DNA from 4 places in the Yersinia hibernica genome. Region 4 is predicted to be linked to each of the others. Evidence: riboswitches for the same ligand, from Rfam matches in the RefSeq annotation. Region 4 holds a riboswitch; each other region holds the start of a gene.

Region 1 (3,661 bases), 1.7 Mb from region 4:
TGAAGCACTGGACACTCTTCTGGAGAAAAATAAAGATAAGCCCGTTGACAGTGCTGTATTAGAACAAACAAAAGCGCTATTAGTTGAATTTTTACATACTTATAGCTCATCTGAATACAGCAAAATTTGGTATCAAGCTGCACATGTTCTCAATCGTGTTGAAGTATTGATCGAGTGGGGGAGTAACTCACCGTCATAATTAAAGTATGGTGTACGTTATTCACTATTAGCTGGAATTTTTCCAGCCGTGGCGGGTATTAGGTGGTTTTGATCAAAGAATGGCCTTATTTCAGCCCTTGTGACAGTTTGACCAATCAGTGCAAAATATAAAATATGGCGATGCGAAAACATTGCGCGAGAGTCATTTATCAATCATTTATAAGTATGTAGTAGGGAGCTTAGGCTCCCTTATTTTTAATCTATCTGTGCGGGGAGTTTATATAAAATAAAGAAGCTATTAAATTGGGAAAAAACCGAGCAATAATATTCTCATTATTTTTATTTTCACCTGAATCTGGTTGTAATGAAATATATTCTCCTTGGGTTTTGACCCTGCAGGATAATGTATTATCTATTGATTTGCGGATTGGAGCCGTGGTTTGCATATTTTCAGTGAGTGGTTTTCCTTCTGCGCATTTATTCTCTGGTTGAGTAAGATATTTAGACTGAGTTTTCTCCTCTGGCAGGATAACATCAATATAACGCTTGAGAGTTTGGAGGCGACCATTGATGTCCTCTTTGTTTAGCACTGAAAAATCAAGCTGACGAATGGTTTTTATTTCTTTTGCTAACTCAATTTTATTGCGAATGTCATTTTGACCTGAAAAAAACTCAACCAGCTTAGTGGCGGTATTAACTGATTTATTTTGTATGTTGTCATTAGCAACATAATTAAGGTTGCTGCAAATGTTAATTATATGATTTATTGCTGATTTCTCTATTTCGGCTTTTTTATTTTCACTACCATTATTATAGTGAGATATTAATTCGTGAATAGCATGATTTTTTAATAGTGTTTCAGGCGAGTTACGCCAAGTTAATCGAAGTATTGGTGGTCGGTCTGAAGATATTGCAGTCGTGAATCCTGTCATATTTATTATCCTTTTCGCTGAATTAATTTTCACTATAGCATGTGAATTTTATTGAAATAAATAAGGGGCTTTATAAATCAGTATTATACCTTACTTGGATTTATGACTATTTCTCGTGGTGTTTGAGGCCCGCCTGCGGCCAAATGTAAGGCGGCCGCTCACTCTCTTGAAATTTGATGATTTTTATATTTATCATCTGGTTACATAAATAATCGGTGGCACTAATCATTGGATGAGCTAATAGGTGATTGATCTTCTACCATCAGCCCGTGATAATAACAATTCTGACTCGGGGTGCCTGTCACAAATTGTGGGATGGCTGAGATATTACCCGTATTACCTGATCTGGATTATGCCAGCGTAGGGAAGTCTCGGCACCGCTGGGTACCGCCTTCTTGACCGCCGGTTAGGAGGAATATGTTGCTTCAACCTGCCGTTTTTTCTTCAGTTATGCCCATTCCCACCACACTATTGGCCTGCTTACCTGCTGATATATCTGCGGGGGCTTATTCATGAAGCGAATTAATGCACTCACCATCGCCGGAACTGACCCGAGCGGAGGGGCGGGTATTCAAGCTGATTTAAAAACCTTTTCTGCGCTACAGGCCTTTGGCACCAGTGTTATCACCGCTTTGGTAGCGCAAAATACCCGTGGTGTGCAGTCGGTTTACTCTATCGAGCCGGATTTTGTTGCTGCTCAAATGGATTCTGTGCTGAGTGATGTGCGTATCGATAGCGCCAAGATTGGCATGTTGGCAAATGCTGAGATTGTCGATGTTGTCACCACGCAACTGCGCCGTTACCCGATTCCATTTGTGGTGCTAGACACCGTGATGGTTGCCAAAAGTGGTGATCCATTGTTGGCACCCGAGGCGGTTGATGCGGTGCGCCGTTTACTGATTCCCCAGGTGGCCCTGATAACCCCTAATTTGCCGGAGGCTGCAGCATTACTCAATTGTCAGCCTGCACATAATGAGCATGAAATGTGTGAGCAGGGGCGGGCATTGTTAGCATTAGGTTGTCAGGGGGTATTGATGAAAGGTGGGCATTTGAGTGGTGAGGAAAGCCCGGATTGGCTGTTCACCGCACAGGGCGAACAGCGTTTTGTCACTCGCCGGGTTGATACCCGACATACCCACGGCACCGGGTGCACTTTATCGGCCGCCCTCGCCGCCTTGCGGCCGCGGCACACCAATTGGGCGGACACGGTGAGTGCGGCCAAAAATTATCTGCAAGGGGCGCTGGAGCAGGCAGACACCCTCGAGGTGGGGCAGGGGGTCGGGCCGGTACATCATTTCCATCAATGGTGGTAACCCTGAGTGCTTGGCGTTACCGCGATTACTGCGTCAGTAAATAGCGCTGTGTCATCGCAAACATCGCGATGGCACGCTGCAAATGATCAGCATCAAAACGGTTAAGCAAGTAACTTTTAGCACCTTTACGCGGGCGAATACACAGTAACAGTTTCGGATTATCTGCTTCATCTTTGATCCAGTCGAACTGATAGCTGCCGATGCTTTTTTCATCTTCCCGCCAGGAAATCTGTAATGCTGGCAATGGGTTATCTGCAGTCGGTTGCCTGACGGCAAAAAAGTATTCTCCCGCCCAGAAGCCAGCATAATTTTCATCAGATTGTAAGTTTTTGGCCCGGAAAACTGGGGCCGCAGCGAGCTGGTTGATGGCATCCAATGTTATTTCTTGCTGCGCTTGTTGCCACAATGGGACGTTATTTTCAATTTGCCAACAAGCCGCACCCAAATAATCATTCAGACCACGCCAATCACTGTCCAGTTGTTGGCGTAATTCCTCGTCGAGGATATTACGGTATTGCTGCATGCCACTTGGTTGGTCGCCCAGTGTTTCGTAGGTAATTAACTCCATGGTGCGGGGTTTGCGGCGAAAACTCATCCATAACACCACTTTAGGGATACGAAATTCAATCGACTGAATGCTGAGCCGATAGCTATCCCCTTTGTTCACTACAAAGCCGTTGGCAGTGCCGCGTTTATTTTGATAGTTCCGGATTATCACTACGCTATTTAGCCCCATCCAACCCGTCACATAATGCTCACTGTCAGAGTTGGCGACATCCAGGTCTACCACCATTTGGACGATTTTATCACTCTCGAGCTTGTCTAGTGGATGGGCATCCCCGGCGGAGTAATACAGTTTCTCGGGGGCTTCAGGTAACTCAAGGGTCAACATAACATGGCCTTCTTTCGGGAATGTATTCGTTATATTTCAAGCTGCAAGTGACTTGGCTGCTGTTGTTGCTTGCCCATAAAAACCGCATTATTGACCGCAGCCCGCTGACTTGTGTACCGCCGTCCTACAACTTAATTTATGTCGAGTATAGTTATCAATTCAAGATTGTCTGGTTTATATCTTACATCAAGCTGTCATACAGATTGCGCTATAACGAGAATTGGGATGAAAATTCGTGCTATGGATCAACTTTTTCTACAGTTAAGAGTCATAGACATGCAAACTAATATCACGCATGCAAATTTGTTGCACCGAGGCCAGTTGAATGCCTGGCGAGTAGATTAATCAGATAATAAGGATTTTCG
Region 2 (3,661 bases), 450 kb from region 4:
TAACTGTCTTGCGGGTTGCGCCAACTTTGCCCATGGGTATTGCCCACCGCCAACACCGAGTTTAGCCGTTGGCTCAGCACCACCAAGCCGAGGCAGCAACTCAGTTGAATCAGTGCCAGTAATGCCGCGCGCCCTAAATCGTAGTCATAACTGAGCGCTTGATAGATAGCCAGCTCGATTGTGGTAGCTTGCGGCCCGCCGCCTAAAGAGAGCACGGTGGCGAAGCTGGCGAAACACAGCATAAAAATCAGTGCAGCGGTGGGCAGAATCTGGCGGCGTAAATAGGGCCACTCGACGAGCCGGAAATGCTGCCAGCCATTCATGCCCAACTGTGCGGCTAATTGGCGCTGTTCCACGGCAATGTTTTCCAATGACTGCAAGAGTAGGCGGGTCGCCAGTGGCATATTAAAGAAGATATGCGCCAGTAAAATCCCGGGCAAACCATAAGGTGAGAAGCGGTATTCCAGCCCCAGCCAGCCAAATAACCCCGCCAGCCACCCTTGGCGGCCATAAACGGTCAAAATGCCAAAGATGGCGACCAGCACTGGCAGCACCAACGTCATCGCGCATAAGCGCAGCATCAGTTGGCGGCCGGGGAAGCGGCGGCGATATAAGGCCCGGGCCAGAAAAATCGCCGGGGTGACCGACAGCAGTGCAGAGAGAAATGCTTGCCAGAAAGTGAAACGAATCACATGCCACAAATAGCTATCATGCCAGATGCTTTGCCAGTCTGCCGCAGGGGCGTGACGCCAGATAGCGCCGAACGCCAGCAGCGCGACACCGACTATCAGCAAGGCGGCCAGTAGCCCCGGCCACAGCCAGGCGGGGATCAGCGGCTGACGGCGGATTGCCATGCTTGAACCCATTTGCCACGATTATCAGCCACGTCTTTTGCATCAAATTGCAATGCTTTTTGCGGCACTGTCAGGGTGTCAAATCCGGCCGGTAAATCCATTTTTATCACCGGATACATCCAGTTACCGGTCGGGATATGATTTTGAAATGCCGGGGTGACGATAAACTGCATAAAGCGCTGTGCCAGCTCTGGTTGTTTGCTCGACGCGACCATGCCAGCCACTTCCACTTGTAAATAGTGGCCTTCGCTAAAATCAGCCGCGGCATAGTTAGCTTTCTTTTCTTCAATCAGATGATAAGCCGGGGAGGTGGTGTAGCTGAGCACTAAGTCCCCCTCACCTTTGAGGAACAGACCATAAGCTTCGCTCCAGCCTTTGGTCACGGTGACCGTTTTTTTCGCCAGTTGCTGCCATGCTTGCGGGGCTTTATCGCCATACACTTTTTGCATCCACAGCATTAAACCGAGGCCTGGGGTGCTGGTGCGCGGGTCTTGATAAATGATTTTCCACGGCGCGCTGCTGTCGACCAATTCTTGCAGGCTTTTGGGCGGGTTTTGCAATTTGTTTTTGTCATATACAAAAGCAAAATAGCCATAATCATAGGGGACGAAAGTTTTATTCTGCCACTTTTCCGGCAAAGTCAGCTGGCTGGTATCTACCTGATTTGGCGCAAATAACCCGGTTTGCTCTGCGGCTTGAACCAGATTGTTATCCAAACCTAAAATCACATCGGCCTGACTATTTTTGCCCTCCATCCGCAGGCGGTTTAGCAGCGAAACCCCGTCTTCCAGCGCGACAAATTTCAGTTGGCAATCACACTCTGCTTCAAAGGCTTTTTTTATCGCCGGCCCAGGGCCCCAGTCGGCGGCAAAGGAGTCATAGGTATACACCGTCAATGTCGGTTTATCCGCAGCAACTGCCGCCGCAGAGAGTAAAAACAAACAGGGAATCATACATTTAAACACTTTGCACTCCTTAGGAATAAAGGTGGCAAAGGTATCTGAGGCGGTAGCTAACATCAGCCGCGTGGGGGCGATGTTCTCTTTCTCAAATCCCTTCGCCGGTGTTAACCGGATCAGGTTCGACGGGTTTACTCTCAGCCAAATGGGGAAAAACCCCCTTTAGCACCCCGTTGAGACGGCGCTATTGTAGAGATTAATCTGGACGGGTGAAAGCCGCTTTATCCCTCTGGCGGTGTAAACCAGGCGGATTTGAAGTCAAACCATCCTAATGTGTTCATGCGCACCCCGCGCATACTGTGCTGGCCATATAATTCTAGCCAGTGATGGAACAGCGGATGGAATTGATTCTGGCTGACCAATCGTTGGCTCCATTCCGCCATGGGAAGAGCATTATTACGCCATAATTCAACATCTTGGTGTAGTTCCTCGTCCAGGCAATATTGCAGTAGCGGCAGTTCATACAAGGTGGCGAAGAGGGAAAACTCCAGCGGCAAGTAGAAGTTGGCGCTGCCAAGCCAAATATCACTCTGCGCATCCCCCTGATACCATTGAGTGTAATCCACTATTTGTATTTTCAATGTTACGCCTTGGGCGGCCAGCAACTGGGTCAGTGTTTGGCTGATAGCATCAAATTCGGAATGATCACTGTAAAAAGTCAGCGTCAGCTCGGTCAAACCTTCGGGTTTCGCTTCCAATGCGGTGAGCCGGTTGTGGTGCCAGCGCGGCAACATGCCGTAGGCGGGCGACCAGTAGTGCTGATAAAAAGGATCGGCGTGACTGAGCAGGGCGACCGGGGTTATCAGTTCACACAGCCAACGGCGGGTCTCGGGAGGGCAAGTCTGGGGAGAGCGCTGGTCGAATAACAAAAAGTAGCATCCTTCTTCCAAGCGGCTTTCCAGCTCATTTTTACTGGTATCGTCCGCCTGCAATTGCACTCCAGAGTAAACCAGCTCCTCAGATAGCTCCGGTAAGACCCAGATATTGACTTCATCAACCAATGCGCGGAAACCAAAATAGTTGTCAAACGCCTGAATTTTCAATTGGCTGTGGTGATTACGAATCACCGAATAAGGGCCAGTGCCAATAGGATGTCGCCGGAAGTCCGGTTGATTTTCCCACTCTTGCGGCAAGATCATGGCGTGCACACTGCCCAATAACCACGGCAGCCAGCTATCTGGGGTACTGAGATGCACATCAATCACATACGGCGTGGGGGAGCGCACCGCCGTAATATGTGCAAAGAGAGGTTGGGGGATTAATCGGGTCAGGCTACCAATCACATCATGCATATCCAACTCACGGCCATGGTGAAAATGAATGGCCGGGCGCAAATAAAAGCGCCAATGCAAGGGACTGATGGCCTGCCAGTGATGAGATAAATCCGCTTCCAGTTCCCCATTTTCCTCATTTATTCGTGTTAGGCCGTTAAAAATTTGCCGCACCATATGGGTTTCTGAGCGGCGCAGTGCGGTGCCGGGTAACAGGTTTTGCAGTGGGCGATAATAGAGCACCCGCAGAATGTGTTTTCCTTGGCGGAAGCTGCGCCCCAGCTGGGATAGCAGCATTTGGCGCACGGTTTTTTTATCCCCGACTAACTGCACCAATTGGTCAATATTATCTTGCTCGAGTAACTCTTCGGCCCGCTGTTGTTGCAGTGCCAGCCCGGAATAGAGGAAGGTCAGTTGTGAGCGCTTACCTCTGCCCGCTTCGGCTTGCCAGTTGAGCCAGCCCTCTTGCTGCATACTGCCCAGTAACGAGCGCACATGGCGGCGCGAGCAGCAGAGCACGTCGGCGAGCTCCTGTAGCGTGGTTTCTGTGGGGGAACCGTTAAAACGTTGCCAGAGG
Region 3 (3,661 bases), 1.1 Mb from region 4:
CACCGCATGCCTTACGACCGGCCCTATACCGCCATGGGCAAGTTCCCATTGTGTGCGGCGTGTCAGGCCGAATATGACCACCCCGCAGACCGCCGTTTCCATGCTCAGCCCAATGCTTGTGCGGATTGTGGCCCGCGACTGTGGCTAACCGGAGCGGACGGGCAGGCCGTGGCCCATGGCTTCTCTGCGCTGGAGCAAGCCGCTGTTGCGCTGTTGGCGGGTGACATTGTGGCCGTCAAAGGATTGGGCGGTTTTCATCTGGCCGCCGATGCGACCAATTCCGCGGCGGTGGCCCGTTTACGCGCACGTAAACAGCGGCCCACCAAGCCGCTGGCGGTGATGTTACCCAATACGAACTGGCTGAAAAATTGTGTGCAAGATGCTGATAATAAATCTTTATTGCGCTTATTACGCAGCCCGGCGGCCCCCATTGTTTTAGCCGCTAAGCAACCAAACAGCCCACTCAGCGCCGCCATTGCCCCAACGTTAGCGGAAATCGGCATCATGCTGCCCGCCAATCCGCTACAACATTTGCTGCTGCAACAGGTCGCGCGCCCATTGGTGATGACCTCCGGCAATGGCAGCGGCAAGCCACCGGCCCTGAGTAATGAACAGGCCTTAAGCGCGCTGAATGAGATTGCCGACCACTGGCTATTGCACGACCGGGACATTGTGCAGCGGGCCGATGACTCGCTGGTGCGTTTTACCCCATATGGGGCGGAAATGTTGCGCCGCGCCCGGGGCTATGTGCCGGATGCTTTCGAGCTGCCGCCGGGATTTAGTCAGCAACCGGCCATGTTGGCCCTCGGGGCTGATATGAAAAACACTTTCTGCTTACTGCGTGACAGCAATGCGGTGCTGAGTCAGCACTTGGGGGATCTGACCGATGGTGATATTGCGCGGCAACAGCAGCAATTATTAGCGCTATTTTGCGATATTTATCATTTCACCCCACAGGCGATGGTGGTGGATGCACACCCCGGTTATGTCAGTCACCGGCTCGGTAAAGAGTGGGCTGCACAGCAGAATATTCCTTGTATCGAAGTACTGCATCATCATGCGCATTTGGCCGCTTGTTTGGCGGAACATGGCTGGCCGCGCCAGGGTGGGGCGGTAATCGGTTTGGCGCTGGATGGGCTGGGGTATGGTGCTGATGGTCATTTATGGGGCGGCGAATGTTTGCGGGTAGATTATGAGAATTGTGAATATGTGGGCGGTTTGCCTGCGGTGGCCTTACCCGGCGGGGATCTGGCTTCTCGCCAGCCATGGCGCAATTTATTGGCGCAATTGCAGCGCTTTGTGCCGAATTGGCAACATTTTCCGCAAGCCGCGGCAATCCCTTTGCCGCAAGCTGAAGTGCTGGTGCGGGCCATTGCGCGTGGCATTAATGCACCGCCGGCTTCATCTGCGGGACGATTATTTGATGCGGTGGCGGCGGCGCTGAATATTGTGCCACAGGCTATCAGTTGGGAAGGCGAGGCCGCTTGTTTGTTGGAGGCGCTGGCATGGCAAAGTCCTCGCACAGTTCCGCCCGTCACTTTGCCACTGCGCGCTCACCAATTGGACTTAGCCACTTTCTGGCAGCAATGGCTGGCTTTTGATGCCTCACCGGCTGAGCGGGCTTATGCTTTCCACTTCGCACTGGCACAGGGCTTCGCCACATTGGCTCGCCAAGCGGCACAGCGTTATAATATTGATACCATTGCATTTTCTGGCGGTGTGTTACATAACCGCTTACTGCGCGAATTACTCAGCGAGCAACTGCATGACTTCAAATTATTGATGCCGCAGCGCTTGCCGGCCGGCGATGGTGGCTTAGCGCTGGGGCAGGCGCTGATCGCCGCTGCGCGCAGCTAATAATATGCTAATGCCAGCCACTAAAACTTTGCAGAATAGAATAATTCTGGGTGATGAGTATGGCTGGTTGTGTTAAAAATGAAGTTCATTGACTCGGGGTGCCACCTCGTAACAGGGGGGCTGAGATAATACCCGTATGACCTGATCTGGATTATGCCAGCGGAGGGAAGTCGAGGTATCTTAAACACCGATACCCCCTCTTGTTCGCTGGTGGGGGCATTATGAAGACTATTCACACTGACACATCAGTCACACCGGTTCTATTCCCTGACACACTGGCCGCCGCCAGTCTGCAACAATTTCGAGCCACTCCCCCATTAGTGCATTGCTTGACGAATGAAGTGGTGCAGTCATTTACTGCCAATGTGCTACTGGCGTTGGGGGCTTTTCCGGCGATGGTGGTTGAACCTGAAGAGGCGGCGCAATTTAGTGCCATGGCCAACAGTTTACTTATCAATATTGGTACGTTGCATCGGGCGCGAGCGGAATCCATGTTGGCGGCAATCAGCGCCGCCAATCAGGTGGGGACTCCTTGGGTGCTGGACCCGGTTGCTGTCGGTGGGCTGGCATATCGCACTGATTTTGCTAAAGAATTACTTCTGCTCAAGCCTGTAGCAATACGCGGTAATGCGTCGGAAATCATGGCATTGAGTGGCATCGCAACGATGGGGCGCGGGGTTGATAGCGTGGATACTTCACTGGCGGCTTTGCCTGCTGCTCGTCAATTGGCAACACAGGCCCGGACGGTCGTTGCAATAACCGGTGAAGTTGATTACATCACTGATGGTCAGCGTGTTTTTGCGGTGACTGGCGGTGATAAGCTAATGACTCGGGTGGTCGGTACCGGGTGTGCGCTCTCTGCGGTGGTGGCGGCGTTCAGTGCGCTGCAAGGTGATCGTCTACACCATGTTGCCACCGCTTGCCGGATTATGTCGCAAGTGGGCGGGCAGGTATCTCAACGCGTTGCCGGGCCGGGGAGCTTTATTCCTGCATTCCTTGATGGCTTGTATCAATTGGACACCTTGGCGTATTAATTCTGCTTGATTTTATCTCCTTCTCACCACAGTTTTATTCTCAGATTAAATCTAATATAAGCCTCTGCGGAGGCTTTTAATTTATATTCAGCAAATGTTTTTCCATGGTTTAAAATTTAAATGGAGAACATTCTCATCTTTTTGTCTTCTTGGTCTTTTTCTACATACCTGTTTTGAGTCCCCTAATAAACATATAGGAAAATATAATGGCCATTCTGAATAGTTATAAGATAGCGGCGCTATTTGCCGTCGGGATATTAGTGGCAGGATGCGCCTCAAAAGTGACGACCAGTGCGCAATACTCTGGTTTCCTCAGTGATTACAGCAAATTACAAGAGACAGAATCCGCAAGTGGTCAGAAAATATTGCGATGGGTTTCGCCTAATTTTAATGCCAAACAATATACTGGTGTTTATTATACTCCGCTAGTTTATTACCCGAGATCAACACCTACTCAGCGAGTCAGTCAGAAAACGTTAGATCAAGTATTGGCTTACGCGAATAAAAGACTTAAAGAGGCGGTTAGCCGGCAATTACCGCTAGTCAACTCGCCAAAAAAACGTAATACCTTGATTGTGCGGGGGGCGATTACCGCGGTTTCTGCTGAAGATAAAGATATTGAAGTCTATGAAATGATACCAATAGCGGCGGTGATTGCCGGAACCATGGCGGCGACAGGTAATCGTGGCCAACGCACGGCGCTCTATCTAGAGATACAGGTTATCGACTCCAATACCGGTAAACCAGTCATTGTTGTGGTGCGCAAGGCT
Region 4 (3,661 bases):
TCATTATTGGCCTCCGTGGTCAGATGGGCTGGGCGGTGATATAGCTCACTGCCACGGGAGCGGAACTCGGCTGACATCTGCTCCATACCGGATTGTAAAATCTCAATGGGGTGAGCCGCAGTTTCTTGCGCTGCCGCCAATTCTTGCTTAGCCGCATAGTCGCGCACCTCCTGCGAAATCTTCATGGAGCAGAATTTCGGCCCACACATTGAGCAGAAATGCGCCACTTTGCCGGACTCTTGCGGCAGGGTTTCATCGTGATAAGCCCGCGCAGTGTCTGGATCAAGAGCCAAATTGAACTGATCTTCCCAGCGGAATTCGAAGCGGGCTTTTGACATGGCATTATCGCGGATCTGTGCGCCGGGGTGGCCCTTGGCCAGATCTGCCGCATGAGCAGCAATTTTATAAGTGATAAGCCCTTGCTTTACATCATCTTTGTTGGGTAGGCCAAGGTGCTCTTTCGGGGTGACATAACACAGCATGGCGCAACCAAACCAGCCAATCATGGCGGCGCCAATACCCGAGGTGAAGTGGTCATAGCCGGGGGCAATATCTGTGGTCAATGGGCCTAAGGTATAAAATGGTGCTTCGTGGCAATGCTCCAGCTCCTCGGTCATGTTGCGGCGAATCATCTGCATTGGCACATGCCCCGGGCCTTCAATCATCACCTGCACGTCATACTCCCAGGCAATTTTGGTCAATTCTCCGAGGGTATGCAGCTCGGCAAATTGGGCTTCATCATTGGCATCCTGAATAGATCCAGGACGCAGACCATCACCGAGTGATAATGAAACATCATAGGCGGCGCAAATTTGGCAAATCTCGCGAAAGTGCTGGTAGAGGAAGTTTTCCTGATGATGGGAGAGGCACCATTTCGCCATAATTGACCCACCACGGGAGACAATTCCGGTGAGCCGTTTGGCGGTCATCGGCACATAACGCAGCAACACGCCCGCATGAATCGTAAAGTAATCAACCCCTTGCTCGGCTTGTTCTAACAAGGTATCGCGGGATATCTCCCAGCTCAGGTTCTCCGCCACGCCATTGACTTTCTCCAGCGCCTGATAGATGGGCACGGTGCCGATAGGGACCGGACTGTTACGCAAAATCCATTCACGAGTTTCATGAATATAGCGGCCGGTGGACAAATCCATCACGGTATCTGCGCCCCAGCGGGTAGACCACACCAGCTTTTCCACTTCTTCTTCAATGGAGGATGTCACCGCTGAGTTACCAATGTTGGCGTTCACTTTCACCAAAAAGTTGCGACCAATAATCATCGGCTCAGATTCAGGGTGGTTAATATTGGCGGGAATTATGGCCCGACCAGCCGCCACTTCTTGGCGAACAAACTCCGGCGTGATGTTTTCCGGCAAGTTAGCACCAAAGGCTTGCCCGGGATGCTGGTGGCGTAAGACTTCACCGCGAATCCGCTCACGGCCCATATTTTCGCGAATGGCGATAAATTCCATCTCCGGCGTCACTTTACCGGCTCTGGCGTAATGCAATTGAGTCACGCATTTGCCATTAATGGCTTTTTGCGGGCGAGGCAAATGCTCAAAACGTAAATGATCCAAACCCTCATCAGCCAAACGTTGCTGAGTAAAGCCCGAGCTGAGGCTGGTCAGCGCCTCGGTATCCTGCCGGTCGGCTATCCAACTTGTGCGCAACTTGGGTAAGCCGGCATGGACATCCAGTTTAGCGCTCGGGTCGCCATAAGGGCCGGAGGTGTCATAAACCGGAATTGCTTGGTTATCTTCATAACTCGGCGTGTCTTTGCTGCCGCCGATCAATGTCGGGCTGAGCTGGATCTCGCGCATCGGAACTTGAATATCGGGGCGCGAGCCTTGCAGATAAATACGTCGCGAGTTGGGGAAAGTCACCCCTTGCAGGGTGTCGATAAATTGTTGTGCTTCGGCGCGCACTTGTTTTCGTGGGGTAACTTGACGCGCGGGTGATGAGTTTTGAGCAATATTTTTAGACATAGCAAATTCCTACCAGTGTGGTTTATAGGGAAAATTGCTTGTCTGGAGCTTGGCGGGAGTAACGATGTTTGCCAGTGAACGGCCGCCACCGGTAAGGGGAGGACGGGCCTGTAGCGATAAATTACTCTTGTTCCCTTCGCGGGTATTAACCCGATCAGGTTCCGCGGATCCCGAATTAACGGTCTCAGCCTGCGTTTGCTTCCCTAAGAAAGCAGGTGCTAGGCACTCCGACAAGAGCCCTTACTATACGAGGTTGAATTAAAACTACAAGCCCGTGCTGATGTGGGTTATTTGACCTGGCCTGCTTGCCCCACTGGCTGAGCGGCTTGCCATGACTCGGCGGCCCATTGAATTAATTGATCTTCTAGCCTGAATCTGGCATCGAGTGCTTCGCCGATATCGGATAAAGCCTGTTGAAACTCAGTGCAGCTATCTTGGTCTATCTCAATGTTTGTATAACGATCATGAAATGCCATGATAGTTTGAGTGTTATTTTTTAACGCGGGATACACTTTGGTCGTCAGCGCCATTTTTGGGCTGGACGCCCCTTCTACCTGTTTGATAATTCTATCGTAGATATGAAAATGCCCGGAGGAGAGATAATCCACCAGGTTATAGCAAAAGTTCTCCAGCGCTTTCTCATTAAGCGGGGTATGCTTTTCTTTTTGCGGCTTAATACCGATCACTGTGCAATACGAAACGAGCAGTTCTTTACGTGCATGAAGCCATTGATCAATTAATTCATTACTGCCGCCAACGCGTTGAGTCAGGCTTTCCAGTCGGTTTAGCATGAGCGACTCCATGTGTAAGAATACATTAATATGGGTTACAAAAATGTAACAAGCCGGATTCTAGATTGCCAGTGAAGTCGAGGTTGTGCAACAACGATATGGAACTACAACTTACAGGTAAAGAAAGTGGCTGGTGGATTGTCAGTCATGAAAACAAATTATGGCTACCAAAAGGGGAATTGCCGCAAGGTCATGCCGCCAATTGGTCATTACAGGGCGCAACCGCCAGACAGATTGGTGAATGGCAAGGGCAGGATGTTTGGCTTATTCGCCAACAGATGTCCACCGACATGGGATCAGTACGACAATTACTGGATGTCGATCGCGGCTTGTTCCAATTAGCGGGGCGTGGGGTGCAATTAGCGGAGTTTTACCGATCTCACCGCTATTGTGGCTATTGTGGCCATCAAATGCATGCCAGCCGCACTGAATGGGCCTGCCTGTGTAATCACTGTCGTGAACGTTATTATCCGCAAATTGCCCCTTGCGTGATTGTGGCCATTCGCCGTGGCGATGAAATTTTATTGGCGCAGCATGTTCGTCATCGCGGTGGCATTAACACCGTATTGGCCGGGTTTGTCGAAGTGGGCGAAACACTGGAGCAGGCGGTGTCCCGTGAAGTGTTGGAAGAAAGTAATATCCACATTAAAAACCTGCGTTATGTGACATCGCAGCCGTGGCCATTCCCGCATTCACTGATGATGGCGTTTATGGCGGAGTATGCCAGCGGTGAGCTGCGCCATGATCCTAAGGAGCTGCTAAATGCCGGTTGGTATCGCTATGACCAATTACCCTTGCTGCCGCCGCCAGGCACCGTGGCACGCCGATTGATTGAAGATACCGTTGTTTTATGTCGTGAAGAGCGGGAAGATGCCAGCCAATAGC

The links. A riboswitch is a leader RNA that binds a small molecule or an ion and turns the genes downstream of it on or off. The one in region 4 is predicted to bind thiamine pyrophosphate.
Region 1: another riboswitch for thiamine pyrophosphate. It lies ahead of thiD (bifunctional hydroxymethylpyrimidine kinase/phosphomethylpyrimidine kinase); the one in region 4 lies ahead of thiC (phosphomethylpyrimidine synthase ThiC).
Region 2: another riboswitch for thiamine pyrophosphate. It lies ahead of thiB (thiamine ABC transporter substrate binding subunit); the one in region 4 lies ahead of thiC (phosphomethylpyrimidine synthase ThiC).
Region 3: another riboswitch for thiamine pyrophosphate. It lies ahead of thiM (hydroxyethylthiazole kinase); the one in region 4 lies ahead of thiC (phosphomethylpyrimidine synthase ThiC).

What each region holds. Positions count from the first base shown of each region.
Region 1 covers NZ_CP032487.1:3,391,557-3,395,217, reverse strand. The annotation lists gene D5F51_RS15990 (hypothetical protein) at 1-199, shown strand, start outside; gene D5F51_RS15985 (hypothetical protein) at 420-1,091, opposite strand; TPP riboswitch at 1,372-1,475, shown strand; gene thiD (bifunctional hydroxymethylpyrimidine kinase/phosphomethylpyrimidine kinase) at 1,604-2,404, shown strand; gene D5F51_RS15975 (hypothetical protein) at 2,430-3,296, opposite strand.
Region 2 covers NZ_CP032487.1:790,234-793,894, forward strand. The annotation lists gene thiP (thiamine/thiamine pyrophosphate ABC transporter permease ThiP) at 1-854, opposite strand, end outside; gene thiB (thiamine ABC transporter substrate binding subunit) at 830-1,819, opposite strand; TPP riboswitch at 1,889-1,996, opposite strand; gene sgrR (HTH-type transcriptional regulator SgrR) at 2,035-3,661, opposite strand, start outside.
Region 3 covers NZ_CP032487.1:4,020,188-4,023,848, reverse strand. The annotation lists gene hypF (carbamoyltransferase HypF) at 1-1,857, shown strand, start outside; TPP riboswitch at 1,942-2,042, shown strand; gene thiM (hydroxyethylthiazole kinase) at 2,079-2,891, shown strand; gene D5F51_RS18930 (DUF3313 domain-containing protein) at 3,098-3,661, shown strand, end outside.
Region 4 covers NZ_CP032487.1:336,428-340,088, forward strand. The annotation lists gene thiC (phosphomethylpyrimidine synthase ThiC) at 1-1,985, opposite strand, end outside; gene thiE (thiamine phosphate synthase) at 1-4, opposite strand, end outside; TPP riboswitch at 2,100-2,225, opposite strand; gene rsd (sigma D regulator) at 2,273-2,776, opposite strand; gene nudC (NAD(+) diphosphatase) at 2,875-3,660, shown strand.